DNA from 3 places in the Streptomyces sp. NPDC050485 genome. Region 2 is predicted to be linked to each of the others. Evidence: riboswitches for the same ligand, from Rfam matches in the RefSeq annotation. Region 2 holds a riboswitch; each other region holds the start of a gene.
What was found. A riboswitch is a leader RNA that binds a small molecule or an ion and turns the genes downstream of it on or off. The one in region 2 is predicted to bind thiamine pyrophosphate.

Region 1 (4,974 bases), on a different contig from region 2:
ATGGGCACCCTGCTGCCGGGCCACGGCGGCATCATGGACCGTCTGGACTCCCTGCTGCCCACCGCGCCGGTGGTGTGGCTGCTCCTCGCGATCTTCGTCGGTACCGGCTGACCTGCGCTTTCGTACGGCTTTGAACGGTGAGGGCTCGTCGTCCACAGGACGGCGAGCCCTTTTCCGTACGTCTGAGACACTTGAGGAACCATGCCCAAGCCCGGAGAACTCACTTTCGTCGCCCCCCGCGGAGCCAAGAAGCCGCCGCGGCACCTCGCCGACCTCTCGCCCGCCGAGCGCAAGGAAGCCGTCGCCGCGATCGGCGAGAAGCCGTTCCGCGCCAAGCAGCTCTCGCAGCACTACTTCGCGCGGTACGCCCACGACCCGGCCGAGTGGACCGACATCCCGCTCGCCGCGCGCGGCCGGCTCCAGGAGGAGCTGCTGCCCGATCTGATGTCGGTCGTACGGCACATCTCGTGCGACGACGACACCACCCGCAAGACGCTGTGGAAGCTGCACGACGGGACGCTGGTCGAGTCCGTCCTGATGCGCTACCCGGACCGGGTGACGATGTGCATCTCCTCGCAGGCCGGCTGCGGCATGAACTGCCCGTTCTGCGCCACCGGCCAGGCGGGCCTGGACCGCAACCTGTCGACCGCCGAGATCGTGCACCAGATCGTGGACGGCATGCGCGCGCTGCGCGACGGCGAGGTCCCCGGCGGCCCCGCCCGCCTGTCCAACATCGTCTTCATGGGCATGGGCGAACCGCTCGCCAACTACAAGCGCGTCGTCGGCGCCATCCGCCGTCTCACCGACCCCGAGCCGGACGGTCTGGGCCTGTCCCAGCGCGGCATCACCGTCTCCACCGTCGGCCTGGTGCCAGCGATGCACCGCTTCGCCGACGAGGGTTTCAAGTGCCGCCTCGCCGTCAGCCTGCACGCGCCGGACGACGAGCTGCGCGACACCCTCGTACCGGTCAACACCCGGTGGAAGGTGCGCGAGGTCCTCGACGCCGCCTGGGAGTACGCCGAGAAGTCCGGGCGCCGCATCTCCATCGAGTACGCCCTGATCCGCGACATCAACGACCAGGCGTGGCGCGGCGATCTGCTCGGCCGGCTGCTCAAGGGCAGGCGGGTGCACGTCAACCTCATCCCGCTGAACCCGACGCCCGGATCGAAGTGGACGGCCTCGCGGCCCGAGGACGAGAAGGCGTTCGTCGAGGCGATCGCGGCGCACGGCGTGCCCGTGACCGTCCGCGACACCCGGGGCCAGGAGATCGACGGAGCCTGCGGTCAGCTCGCCGCCTCCGAGCGATAGGGCCCGGGTGCGGCGAAGGGGCCCGTGTAATCTGGCCGGAAACATCTGCATATTCCGACAGGGGAGCGCCACAGCGCTGAGAGTGCGGGACCCGCTTCAGGGAACGGCCCGCAGACCCTCTGAACCTTGCCCCGGTCATTCGGGGTAGGAAGTTCGGCGATTACTCAAGCTGTTGCGCCCTGCCCGCACGACCCCGTGTCGTGCGGGCAGGGCCGCGTCTCTTCCTGGTCATGTCCAGGAGGAATGAAGAAATGCGCAGTACCAAGAGGCTCGCGGCCGGTGCGCTCGCCGCCGCCCTCGGGGTCGCCACGCTCGCGGCCTGCGGCGGCTCGGACGGCAAGAAGACGTCCGGCGCCACGGGCGACAAGACCGTGACGCTGGTCAGCCACGACTCCTTCGCGGCGTCGGACGCGGTGCTCAAGGCGTTCACCGCGCAGACCGGCTACACCGTGAAGGTCCTCAAGAGCGGGGACGCCGGGGCCGCCCTCAACCAGGAGATCCTCACCAAGGGCTCCCCGCGCGGCGACGTCTTCTTCGGCGTCGACAACACACTGCTCTCGCGCGCCCTCGACAACGGCATCTTCACGCCGTACGCCGCCAAGGGCCTGGACCGGCTGCCCGCCGACGTCCAGCTCGACAAGGACCGGCACCGGGTCACGCCCATCGACACCGGCGACATCTGCGTCAACTACGACAAGAAGTACTTCGCCGACAAGAAGCTGGCGCCCCCGCAGTCCTTCGACGATCTGATCAAGCCCGAGTACAAGAACCTGCTCGTCACGGAGAACGTGGCGACGTCCTCTCCCGGTCTCGGCTTCCTGCTCGGCTCGGTCGCCAAGTACGGCGACGGGGGCTGGCAGGACTACTGGAAGAAGCTGAGGGCCAACGGCGTCAAGGTGGTCGACGGCTGGGAGCAGGCGTACAACACGGACTTCTCCGGTTCGGCCGGCGGCAAGAAGGCCAAGGGCGACCGGCCGCTGGTCGTCTCCTACGCCTCCAGCCCGCCCGCCGAGGTGATCTACGCCGACCCGAAGCCCACCGAGGCCCCGACCGGCGTCGCCACCGGCACCTGCTTCCGTCAGACCGAGTTCGCGGGCCTGCTCAAGGGAGCGAAGAACGAGGCCGGCGGCAAGGCGCTCCTGGACTTCCTGATCTCCAAGAAGTTCCAGGAGGACATGCCGCTCCAGATGTTCGTGGACCCGGTCGCCAAGGACGCGGCGGTCCCGCCGGAGTTCACCACGTTCGGCGCGAAGATCACGAACTCGGCGACGGTCGCCCCCGACAAGATCGCCAAGAACCGTGACCAGTGGGTCAAGACATGGTCCTCGCTCGTCCTGAAGTAGGCCGCCCCTGGGGGAAGCTGCGGGGCAACGCGGTGCGGCTGGGCCTGATGGTCCTGCCCGCCGTGTTCTTCGCGCTGTTCTTCGCCTGGCCCGTGGCCGCCATCGTCGGCCGCGGGCTCACGGCGGACGGCGCCTGGCAGTTCGGCCGGATCGCCGAGGTGCTGACCGACCCGGACATCGCGCACGTCCTGTGGTTCACCACCTGGCAGGCGCTCGCCTCCACCGCGCTCACCCTGGTGATCGCACTGCCCGGCGCATACGTCTTCGCGCGCTTCGACTTCCCCGGCAAACAGCTCCTCCGGGCCGTCGTCACCGTGCCGTTCGTGCTGCCGACGGTCGTCGTGGGCACCGCGTTCCTGGCGCTGCTCGGCCGCGGCGGGCTGCTCGACCAGCTGTGGGGGGTGCGCCTGGACACGACGGTGTGGGCGATCCTGCTCGCGCACGTCTTCTTCAACTACGCGGTGGTCGTACGGACCGTCGGCGGCCTGTGGTCGCAGCTCGACCCCCGCCAGGAGGAGGCCGCCAGGGTCCTCGGCGCCTCCCGCCTCGCCGCCTGGCGCAAGGTCACCCTGCCCGCGCTCGGCCCCGCGGTCGCGGCGGCCGCGCTCATGGTCTTTCTGTTCACCTTCACCTCCTTCGGCGTCGTCCAGATCCTCGGCGGCCCCACCTTCTCCACCCTCGAAGTGGAGATCTACCGGCAGACCGCCGAACTCCTCGACCTGCCGACCGCGGCCGTCCTGACGATCGTGCAGTTCGCGGCGGTCGGTGCGGTCCTCGCCGTGCACGCCCGGACGGTGCGCCGCCGCGAGACCGCCCTGAAACTGGTCGACCCCGCCCAGACCGCCCGCCGCCCGCGCGGCGCCGGCCAGTGGACACTCCTGGCATCCGTGCTCGCGGTCGTGGTGCTGCTGATCCTGCTCCCCGTCGGCGTGCTGATCGCACGCTCCCTGGACACCCCCGACGGCTACGGGCTCGGCTACTACCGGGCGCTCCAGACCGCGGGCGACAACGGCAGCTTCCTCGTGCCGCCCATCGAGGCGATCGGGAACTCGGTCCAGTACGCCCTCGCCGCCACCGCGATCGCGCTCGTCATCGGAGGACTGGCGGCGGCCGCCCTGACCCGGCGCGGCAGCGGACGACTCGTGCGGGGCTTCGACGCGCTGCTGATGCTGCCGCTCGGCGTCTCCGCCGTCACCGTCGGCTTCGGATTCCTGATCACCCTCGACAAGCCGCCGCTCGACCTCAGGACCTCCTGGATCCTGGTGCCGCTCGCCCAGGCGCTGGTGGGCACCCCCTTCGTCGTACGGATCATGCTGCCGGTGCTGCGCGCGGTGGACGGGCGGCTGCGCGAGGCGGCGGCCGTGCTCGGTGCGTCCCCGTTGCGGGCCTGGCGCGAGGTGGACCTGCCGCTGGTGCGGCGGGCCCTGCTCATCGCGGCGGGCTTCGCGTTCGCGGTCTCGCTCGGCGAGTTCGGCGCGACCGTCTTCATCGCGCGGCCCGACCACCCGACGCTGCCCGTCGCCGTCGCCCGCCTCCTGGGCCGGGCCGGCGACCTCAACTACGGCCAGGCGATGGCCCTCAGCACGATTTTGATGGTGGTGTGCGCGGTGTCGCTGCTCGTCCTCGAACGCCTGCGGATAGACCACAGCGGGGAGTTCTGATGCTGACACTGGACGGCGTGACGGTACGGTTCGGCGACCGGGCCGCGCTCGACGCGGTCGACCTGGAGGTCGCCGAGCACGAGACGGTGTGCGTGCTCGGGCCGAGCGGCAGCGGCAAGTCGACCCTGCTGCGGGTCGTCGCAGGCCTCCAAGTCCCCGACGGCGGGCGGGTGTTGCTCGGTGGCGCCGACCAGGCCGGGGTGCCCGTGCACAGACGCGGGCTCGGCCTGATGTTCCAGGACCACCAGCTCTTCCCGCAGCGCGACGTCGCCGGGAACGTGGCGTTCGGGCTGCGCATGCGCCGGGCCTCGCGGGACGAACAGGCCCGCCGGGTCGGTGAGTTGCTGGATCTCGTCGGGCTGCCGGGCGCCGAGCGGCGGGCCGTCGCCGCGCTCTCCGGCGGCGAGCAGCAGCGCGTCGCGCTCGCCAGGGCGCTGGCGCCCTCGCCCCGGCTGTTGATGCTGGACGAGCCGCTCGGCCAGCTCGACCGCACCCTGCGCGAACGCCTCGTGGTCGAACTCCGGGCGTTGTTCGGGCGGTTGGGTACGACGGTGCTCGCCGTCACGCACGACCAGGGCGAGGCGTTCGCGCTGGCCGACCGGGTGGTGGTGATGCGGGACGGCCGCATCGCGCAGACCGGTACGCCGCTCCAGGTGTGGCAG
Region 2 (4,974 bases):
CGGACCGGCCAGAAAGGGCTAGGAAAGGCTGGGTCCGCGGCCAGGAAAGGCTGGATAGGGCTAGAACGCGGGCCGTTCCGGGTCCAGCGCGGCCCGGCCGGCCATCGTGGAGGACGCCTCGGCGAAGTGGCGGCGCGGGATGCGGCCCGCGCGGTGGGCGAGCCGCCCCGCCTCCACCGCGTGCCGCATCGCCTCGGCCATCAGGACCGGCTCCTGCGCCCGGGTCACCGCCGAGGCCAGCATCACCGCGGAGCAGCCCAGCTCCATCGCGAGTGAGACGTCGGAGGCGGTGCCCGCGCCCGCGTCGAGGATCACCGGGACGCCCGCCCGGTCCACGATCAGCTCGAAGTTGTGCGGATTGCGGATGCCGAGGCCGGAACCGATGGGGGAGCCGAGCGGCATGATCGCCGCGCAGCCCACGTCCTCCAGCTTCCGGGCGAGCACCGGGTCGTCGTTGGTGTAGGGCAGCACCGTGAACCCGTCGTCCACCAACACCTCGGCGGCGTCGAGCAGTTCGATCGGATCGGGGAGCAGGGTGCGTTCGTCGGCGACGACCTCCAGCTTCACCCAGTGGGTGCCGAGCGCCTCGCGGGCCAGCCGCGCGGTCAGCACGGCCTCGCCCGCGGTGAAGCAGCCCGCGGTGTTGGGCAGCACCCGGATGCCCAGCCGGTTCAGTACGGACAGGACCGAGCCCTGCACGGTGGGATCGAGGCGGCGCATCGCCACCGTCGTCAGCTCGGTGCCGGACGCGATGAGCGCGCGTTCCAGGGTGTCGAGGCTGGGCGCCCCGCCCGTGCCCATGATCAGGCGCGAGCCGAAGGCGGTGTCGGCGATGGTCAGCGGGTCGTCGGCCATGGCGGCTCAGCCTCCCTGCACGGCGGTGAGGACCTCGACGCGGTCGCCGTCGCCGAGCGTGGTCGTCGGCCAGGCGCCGCGCGGCACGACCGCCTCGTTGACGGCGGCGGCGACACCGGAGCGGGCCGGGGTGAGGGTGGCGACGAGGGCGTCGAGGGTGGTCCCGGGGGCGAGCGCGCGGGGCTCGCCGTTGACGGAGATGGTCATGCGGTCGTCAGCTCCTGGGGTGCGCAGGTGAAGCGTCGGGGGGTGAACGGGCGTGCCTCGTCGGGCAGTTCACCGGTGGTCAGGACGTGCGCCATGACATCGCCGGTGACCGCGGTGAGCAGCACGCCGTTGCGGTAGTGCCCGGTGGCGAGGTGCAGCCCGGGCAGCGCGGTCGGGCCGAGCAGGGGCGCGTTGTCGGGGGAGGCGGGGCGCAGTCCGGCCCGGGTCTCGGTGAGCGGCAGCTCGGTGATCCCGGGCACCAGCTCGTGCGCGTCGCGCAGCAGCTCGTAGACCCCGCCCGCGGTGACCGTGGTGTCCCAGCCCAGCTCCTCGCTGGTGGCGCCGACGACGAGCTCGCCGTTCTCCCGCGGTACGAGATAGATCTCGCCGCCCCGCACCACCGCCCGCACGGTGCGGGACAGGAAGGGCGCGTACGCGGGCGGCACGGTCAGCCGCAGGACCTGGCCCTTCACGGGACGTACCGGCGGAAGCAGTTCTTCCGGTAGGCCCGCCAGCCTGCCGCTGAGGCTGCCCGCGGCGAGCACGACCTGGTCGGCGGCGAGCTCGGTGCCGTCCGCCAGAACGACGCCGGCGGCCCGGTCCCGTACCACCGAGAGCCGCTCGGCCCAGCCGTACGCGAACCGCACCCCGGCCCGCGTACAGGCGGCGACCAGCGCCTTCGCGAGCCTGCGCGGATCGATCTGGTGGTCGCCGTCGACCCGGAGCCCGCCGCGCACGCCCGGCGCGAGCATGGGCTCCAGACGGCGGCAGTCGCGCCCGGACAGCCACTCCGACTCCAGGCCGGAACGGACCTGGAGCGCGTGCAGGTCCCGCAGGTGGGCGCGGTCGTCGGAGTCGAGCGCCACGGCCAGGGTGCCGCAGGCGCGGTAGCCGGTGTCCAGGCCCGTGACGTCCGTCAGCTCGGCCGCGAAGGCCGGGTAGCGGCGGGCGGACTCGACGTTGAGGGCGAGCAGGGTCTGCTCGCCGTAGTGCAGTTCGGTGACGGCGGCGAGCATCCCGGCCGCGACCTGGGCGGCCCCGCCGCCCGGTTCGGGGTCGGCGAGCACGACACCGAGGCCGCGCTGGGCGGCCCGCCAGGCGGTGACGAGCCCGATGATGCCGCCCCCGACCACGAGGACGTCGGACCCTTCGGCGGATCCCTTTCGAGAAGAACGCATGGGCGTCCAGCCCCTCCCTTCGCCGGCATGACCCGGATCAGGTTCGTACGGTCGGAGGCCGCCCAGCCTCCCTCTCAGCCCGGTGCGTCCGGGCTCCCGCGAGTGCTTTACGCCTGCCACCATAGCCCCAGCTCCCAACCCGCAGTAAGGGAGCGTCGGGGCGGTGCGGGAGCGCGCGCTCGGCCGGAACCCCTTACCTGACGATTCATCAGATGCTTATGGTGATCGGGTGAGCGAACAGCAGACGCATTCCGAAGCGCGGCACGTGGTCGTCGTCGGCGCGGGCATGGCCGGCGTGCAGACCGCGGTGGCCCTGCGCGAACAGGGCTTCGCCGGAGCCATCACCCTCATCGGCGCCGAACCCCACCAGCCCTACGACCGCCCCCCGCTCTCCAAGGCGGTGCTGCTCGGCAAGGCCGAGGGCTCGGCCTTCGAGGTGGACTTCGAGGCGCTCGACGTGGAGCTGCGCCTCGGCCTGGAAGTGACCGGGGTGCGCCCCGCCGAGCACCGGGTGGTGACGGAGGGCGGCGAGGTCGGGTACGACACCCTGGTCATCGCCACCGGCGCCGAACCCCTCACGCTGCCCGGCAGCGCGGGCGTGCCCGGCGTCCACCTGCTGCGCACGCTGGACGACGCCCGGCGGCTGCGCCCGGTCCTCGACCAGCGGCACCGGATCGTGGTCGTGGGAGCCGGGTGGATCGGCGCGGAGTTCGCCACCGCCGCGCGTGACGCGGGCTGCGCGGTCACCGTGGTCGAGGCCGCCGACCGCCCGCTGGCCGGGGTGCTGCCCGCCGAGGTCGCCGCCCCCATGGCCGACTGGTACGCCGAGTCCGGCGCCGAACTCCTCACCGGCGCCCGGGTCCGGGCGGTCGTGCCGGGCGAGGTGCAGCTCGCCGACGGCCGCGCGCTGCCCGCCGACGCCGTGGTCATCGGCATCGGCGCCCGACCCGCGACCGGCTGGCTGGCCGGCTCGGACATCGCGCTCGGCCCCGAGGGAGCGATCACCGCGGACGCCCGGCTGCGCACCTCGCTGCCCGATGTGTACGCGGTCGGCGACTGCGCCTCGTTCCCCTCGGCCCGCTTCGGCGAGCGGCTGCTCGTCCACCACTGGGACAACGCGCTGCAGGGCCCGCGCACGGTCGCCGCCGACATCGTGGGCGAGGCGGCCGCCGACTACGACCCGGTCCCGTACTTCTGGTCCGAGCAGTTCGGCCGCTTCGTCCAGTACGCGGGCCACCACACCGACGCCGACGACCTGATCTGGCGTGGCGACCCGGCAACGCCCTCCTGGTCCGTCTGCTGGCTCCGCGACGAAGCACTGGTGGCCGTACTGGCCGTGGGCCGCCCCCGCGACCTGGCCCAGGGCCGCAAACTGATCGAGTCGGCGATGCCGCTGAACGCCGAGAGGGTGGCGGATCCGTCGGTTCCGCTGAAGGGGGCGGCGCGGTAGCGCCGCAGAAATCTGCCCCGTCAGCGCACGGCCCGCAGGCGAAAGGCGGACGGACGGGAAACGGAGGGGGCCGGGGGCACAGCCCCCGGGTAGCCGGACGGGACCACCCAGGTACCGACTGTCAGTGGGAGGTGGCACGCTTGGACCGTGACCGAGATTGACGCAAAGATTGATGCTCTCGTCCCCGCCTGGCTCTACCTCCCCGACATCGCGGAGATGCTGGACGTGGAGGTGACGCGCGTACGGCAGCTGGTCAAGGAGGGCCAGCTCATCGCCGTACGCCGCGGTGAGAACCGGGCGCTCCAGGTGCCGGCCGCCTTCATTGACACCGACAAGGTGGTCAAGGGGCTCGCCGGCACCCTGACCCTGCTGCGGGACGACGGCTTCTCCGACGAAGAAATGCTGGAGTGGCTCTTCACTCCCGACCCGACCCTGCCCGGCACCCCCGCGCAGGCCCTCAGCGAGAATCGCGGCACGGAGGTGAAGCGCCGCGCCCAGGCGCTCGCCCTGTGATCTGAACGAGCCCACCGACCAGCCCCGACAGGCCGCGGTGTACGGTCCGGTTCCGAACCGGCCCGTGCACCGCGGCGCGGCCGAACACGAACACAACGGGGGACCTTCCATGCCCACGGCCCGTGAGCAGCTCGCCGACGCCCGGCTCTACCTGTGCGTGGACGCGCGCAAGCGCCAGGGCGACCTGCCCGAGTTCCTGGACGCCGTGCTGGCGTCCGGCGTGGACATCGTGCAGCTGCGGGACAAGGGCCTGGAGGCCGCCGAGGAGCTGGACCATCTGGCCGTCTTCGCGGACGCCTGCCGGCGGCACGGCAAGCTCCTCTCGGTGAACGACCGGGCCGATGTGGCACACGCCATCGGCGCGGACGTGCTGCACCTGGGCCAGGGCGATCTGCCGGTGCCCGCCGCCCGGGCCGTCCTGGGCGAGCAGGTGCTGATCGGCCGATCCACCCACGCCGAGCAGGAGGCCGCCGCGGCCGCCGCCGAGCCGGGAGTGGACTACTTCTGCACGGGCCCGTGCTGGCCCACCCCGACCAAGCCGGGCCGCCACGCCCCGGGCCTGGACCTGGTGCGTTACACCGCCTCGCTCGGCACCGACCGGCCCTGGTTCGCGATCGGCGGGATCGACGCGGGCAATCTGGACGAGGTCCTGGACGCGGGCGCCGACCGGGTCGTCGTCGTCCGGGCGATCACCGAGGCCGACGACCCCGCCGCGGCCGCCGCCGATCTCGCCAAGCGGGTCAGGGAGCGGCTCGGCTAGACCGGTCCGCC
Region 3 (4,974 bases), on a different contig from region 2:
CGGCGGACCCGTATGCGGTGCGGATGACCTTCCACCTTCCCGGCGACACGCCTGTCACCTGGGCTTTCGGCCGCGAGCTGCTGCTCGACGGCATCAACAGGCCGACCGGGGACGGTGATGTGCGGATCGAGCCCACCGAGCCGGATGAGCTCGCCGATGTGCGCATCCGGCTCCAGGTGGGCGCCGACCGGGCTCTGTTCCGGGCCGGCGCCGCACCGCTGGTGGCCTTCCTGGACCGCACCGACCGGCTCGTGCCCCTGGGGCAGGAACGGATGCTCGGTGACTTCGACGGGCATCTGGAGGACGCGCTCGGCCGCATCCTCGCCGAGGAGCAGAACGCCGGCTGACCCGGAGTCCGCTACTTCTTACGGCGGTGACCGCCCCCACCGCGTACCGGACCCAGCCGTGCGGCGGTGCCGGTGCCGGAAGCCGGGCGGTCGGCGGACACCACCAGGGCGGCCAGCGCGGTGGTCACCGGCACCGAGGCGACCAGTCCGATCGACCCGACCAGCGTGCGGACCACCTCCTCGGCGACCAGCTCGCTGTTGGCCACCGTGCCCACACTGCTCTGCGCGATCGAGAACAGCAGCAGCAGGGGCAGCGCCGCGCCCGCGTACGCGAGGACCAGGGTGTTGACCACCGACGCGATGTGGTCGCGGCCGATCCGGATGCCCGCCCGGTACAGACCGCGCGGACCCATCGTCGGATTCGCCTCGTGCAGCTCCCAGACCGCCGAGGTCTGCGTGACCGTCACATCGTCGAGCACGCCCAGCGAGCCGATGATGACGCCGGCGAGCAACAGGCCCGACATGTCGATGTCCGGGTAGAGGCCGTGGATCAGACCGGTGTTGTCGTCGGTGTTGCCGGTGAGCGAGGCCCAGCCGATGAAGACCGAGCCGAGCAGGCCGATGAGGATCAGCGAGACGAGGGTGCCGAGGACGGCGACGGAGGTGCGCGCCGAGAGGCCGTGGCACATGTAGAGCGCGATCAGCATGATGGCGCTCGCTCCGACCACCGCGACGAGCAGCGGATTGGAGCCCTGCAGGACCGCCGGCAGGATGAACAGGGTCAGCACCGCGAACGAGACCACCAGGGCCACCAGCGCCATCACCCCGCGCAGCCGGCCGACGACCACGACCGCCAGTGCGAAGATCCCGGCGAGCAACGCCATGGGGAATCTGCGGTTCACATCGGTCACCGAATACTGCAGGTCATGGGGGGCGTCGGGGGCATACGCCACGATCACGCCCTCGCCCTGGTGCAGTTGGCGGGGCGAGTCGGGCTGGACGATCTCGGTGAAGGTTCGGCCCTTCTCCTTGCCCGAGGTGACCTCGACGGTCGCCTTCCCGCACAGGCCCTGCTGGGCACGCCTGGCCTGCTGGCCCTCGGCGGTGGAGGTGTCGCCGTTCGACGGGGTCTGACCGGCATTGACCGTCTTGCAGTCCACCTTGTCCACTTTGATGACCTTGGCCTGCTGGGTCTGGCGGTCGAAGCCGACGCCGGTGCGCTGGTGCGGCGGGGCGCCGCCGGGCCAGAGCACCACGAGACCCACAACTACCGCTGCGGAGAAAGGAATCAGCACAGCGGCGATGACTTTGCGGAGGTGCTTCGACACGGGTGCAGCGGGGCCGTGGCTGTGCGAGTGGCCATGCCCGTGGCCGTGTCCGCTCGGCTGTTGCGGATGGTGCGGTTCTGGTGAGGTCACCGCACGATCATCGCAAGAACGGAGGGGGCCCTCTGTTCAGCACGCCAGTGATGACGCTAGCGTGGTGACACCTTTGCACACGCGGGAGCTCGGAGCACCGGGCTGAGAGGGCGCTGAAAGCCGTACGAACCGTACGGAACAGGCTGCGCCGACCGCCGAACCTGTTACCGGGTAATGCCGGCGTAGGGAGTAGGTCTCATGACCATTCAGGATGCACGCACGCCTGCCTCCAGTACCGAGGAGAGCGGGAAGTCCATCGGCTGGCACAAGGGGTACGTCGAGGGGTCGCGCCCGGACCTCCGGGTGCCGGTCCGCCAAGTGCACCTCACCAACGGCAAGGACGTGACGCTGTACGACACGTCGGGGCCGTACACCGACCCGAACGTCGAGACCGACGTCCGCCGCGGCCTCGCCCCGCTCCGGGAGAACTGGATCATCGGGCGCGGCGACACCGAGGAGTACGCGGGCCGACCGGTCCGCCCCGAGGACGACGGCATCAAGCACACCTCGCCGCGCGGGGGCCTCAAGAACCTCGACGCGGTCTTCCCCGGCCGCCCGCGCCAGCCCCGCCGGGGCCGCGGCGGCCAGGCCGTCACCCAGCTCGCGTACGCGCGCCGCGGCGAGATCACCCCGGAGATGGAGTACGTCGCGATCCGCGAGAACGTCTCCCCCGAGGTCGTCCGGGAGGAGATCGCGGCGGGCCGCGCGGTGCTGCCCGCCAACATCAACCACCCCGAGATCGAGCCGATGATCATCGGCAAGCGGTTCCTGGTGAAGGTCAACGCCAACATCGGGAACTCCGCGGTCACCTCCTCCATTGAGGAAGAGGTCGACAAGATGACGTGGGCCACCCAGTGGGGCGCGGACACGGTCATGGACCTCTCCACGGGCCGCAACATCCACACCACCCGTGAGTGGGTTCTGCGCAACTCCCCGGTCCCCATCGGCACCGTGCCGCTGTACCAGGCGCTGGAGAAGGTGGACGGCCGCGCCGAGGAACTGACCTGGGACATCTACAAGGACACGGTCATCGAGCAGGCCGAGCAGGGCGTCGACTACATGACGGTCCACGCCGGTGTCCTGCTGCGGTACGTGCCGCTGACCGCCCGCCGCAAGACCGGCATCGTCTCGCGCGGCGGGTCGATCATGGCGGCCTGGTGCCTGGCGCACCACAGGGAGTCGTTCCTGTACGAGAACTTCGAGGAGCTCTGCGAGATCCTCGCGGCGTACGACGTGACGTACTCGCTGGGCGACGGCCTGCGGCCGGGTTCCATCGCGGACGCCAACGACGAGGCGCAGTTCGCGGAGCTGCGCACGCTCGGGGAGCTCAACACGATCGCCAAGCGCCACAACGTACAGACGATGATCGAGGGCCCCGGGCACGTCCCGATGCACAAGATCAAGGAGAACATCGACCTCCAGCAGGAGATCTGCGAGGAGGCCCCGTTCTACACCCTGGGGCCGCTGACCACCGATGTGGCGCCCGCCTACGACCACATCACCTCCGGCATCGGTGCGGCGATGATCGCCTGGTGGGGCACCGCGATGCTCTGCTACGTCACGCCCAAGGAGCACCTCGGCCTGCCCAACCGCGATGACGTGAAGACCGGCGTCATCACCTACAAGATCGCCGCGCACGCGGCGGACCTGGCCAAGGGGCACCCGGGGGCGCAGGAGTGGGACGACGCGCTCTCGGACGCCCGGTTCGAGTTCCGCTGGGAGGACCAGTTCAACCTGGCCCTCGACCCGGACACCGCCCGGGAGTTCCACGACGAGACGCTTCCCGCGGAGCCGGCCAAGACCGCGCACTTCTGCTCGATGTGCGGCCCGAAGTTCTGCTCGATGAAGATCTCGCAGGACATCAGGCGCCAGCACGGCGGCGATCTGAAGTCCGAGGAGATCGAGGCCGGGATGGCGGAGAAGTCGGCAGAGTTCGCGGCAAGCGGGAACCGGGTGTACCTGCCTCTCGCCGACTGACGTACGGGGCTGGTTGTTTCACGTGAAACGGGGTGTTTCACGTGAAACAACCAGCCCGTTGGCCGCTCAGTCCGGCTGGTGCTCCGGCCCGCCGAAGTCGGGGCTGGTGAAGTCGGGGCTCGTGAAGCTGGGATGGCTGTTGGGGGAGGCGCCGTCATCGGGGCTGTCGAAGCCCGGGCGGTCGTAGCCGAGGGTGGGGATGCGGCCCATGGGGCGGCGCGGGGCAGGGGCTCCGGGATCCATGCTCGGGTCGGCGAGCGCGTCGCGCAGGAAAGGGTAGACGCCGCGTTCCAGCAGGGCGTGGCGCCAGGCCTCGCGGGCGCGGGCGACCTCCTGGGTGCGCTCGTCGGGGGCGTCCGCCTCGCCGTCCTCGTCGATGGCCACGACCTGGGTCGCGCCGTTGCGCAGCGCGGTGAGCAGCAGGCCGATGCCGGCCGCCAGTATCGCGGCGGCGGTCAGCGCGCCGAAGAACCAGCCGGCCGTCAGCATGGTGTCGGCGAACGCGGGCTGCGGGTTGAGCATCTTCAGGATGTAGCCGACTAGCAGGAAGATCGCGGCGGCGGTGCCCGCAAGCACCGGGGCCAGTACGGTGACGACGGCGCCGATGCCCGCTCCCGAGGGCTCCAGGACCTCGCCGGCCGCCGACACCAGGTCGGAGCCGGCGGCTTCTCCTCCCACGGGCTGCGTGCGCAGCTCTTCGCGCGCCGCGACGTAGTGCTCGTACTCGGCGCTCGCCCGCTCGGTGATGAAGGTGCCGGCGGCGAGCACCATGGTGCGCAGCTGCACGGCGTTGAGGCGGTCGCCGATACCGGACAGCTCGGGCCGTTCATGCGCGGTGCGCAGTGCCTCGTCGAGAATCCGCTCGAACTCCGGGCGGTCCTCGACCAGCAGGTGCGGAGCGCTGTTCATGTGCATCCCCCGATGCTCCGTAGGGCCGGGAAGCCCGCCTGATGAACGGGCAGTTGGGCGGAAACGGAGGAGAGCCTGCTACGGATAACCCGATGGTAGAGCCGCTACGGCACGGGGTGACAGGGTGTTTCCAGAAATGGCATACCCGGCGCTTTGCGGAACGCCTTCCCTGTCAACCGTCAGTCATGCAACGGAAGTTGCTGGACCAGCAGTTTTCCGGCCATGGTCACGCCGCCGTCCATGGCGATGGCAAGACCGTCGGCGTACACGTGCGGACCCTCCACAACCGGGCGCGAGTCCTCCTCGCCGTCCTCGGTGCCGACCTCGCCGAGGAGATACGGAATCGGGCTGTGGCCGTGCACCACGCGCTGTCCGCCGTATGC

Region 1: another riboswitch for thiamine pyrophosphate. It lies ahead of ACIBK6_RS34740 (thiamine ABC transporter substrate binding subunit); the one in region 2 lies ahead of thiO (glycine oxidase ThiO).
Region 3: another riboswitch for thiamine pyrophosphate. It lies ahead of thiC (phosphomethylpyrimidine synthase ThiC); the one in region 2 lies ahead of thiO (glycine oxidase ThiO).

Annotation. Positions count from the first base shown of each region.
Region 1 is NZ_JBITHR010000025.1:94,448-99,421, reverse strand. Features, by position in the region: gene ACIBK6_RS34750 (phosphatidate cytidylyltransferase) at 1-111, shown strand, start outside; gene rlmN (23S rRNA (adenine(2503)-C(2))-methyltransferase RlmN) at 202-1,308, shown strand; TPP riboswitch at 1,358-1,477, shown strand; gene ACIBK6_RS34740 (thiamine ABC transporter substrate binding subunit) at 1,560-2,651, shown strand; gene ACIBK6_RS34735 (ABC transporter permease) at 2,699-4,312, shown strand; gene ACIBK6_RS34730 (ABC transporter ATP-binding protein) at 4,312-4,974, shown strand, end outside.
Region 2 is NZ_JBITHR010000003.1:353,807-358,780, reverse strand. Features, by position in the region: gene ACIBK6_RS08240 (thiazole synthase) at 61-855, opposite strand; gene thiS (sulfur carrier protein ThiS) at 862-1,062, opposite strand; gene thiO (glycine oxidase ThiO) at 1,059-2,240, opposite strand; TPP riboswitch at 2,238-2,350, opposite strand; gene ACIBK6_RS08225 (NAD(P)/FAD-dependent oxidoreductase) at 2,470-3,690, shown strand; gene ACIBK6_RS08220 (Rv2175c family DNA-binding protein) at 3,838-4,203, shown strand; gene thiE (thiamine phosphate synthase) at 4,313-4,963, shown strand.
Region 3 is NZ_JBITHR010000002.1:215,089-220,062, reverse strand. Features, by position in the region: gene ACIBK6_RS04695 (SsgA family sporulation/cell division regulator) at 1-347, shown strand, start outside; gene ACIBK6_RS04690 (YibE/F family protein) at 359-1,705, opposite strand; TPP riboswitch at 1,777-1,911, shown strand; gene thiC (phosphomethylpyrimidine synthase ThiC) at 1,904-3,682, shown strand; gene ACIBK6_RS04680 (hypothetical protein) at 3,749-4,597, opposite strand; gene ACIBK6_RS04675 (metallophosphoesterase) at 4,771-4,974, opposite strand, start outside.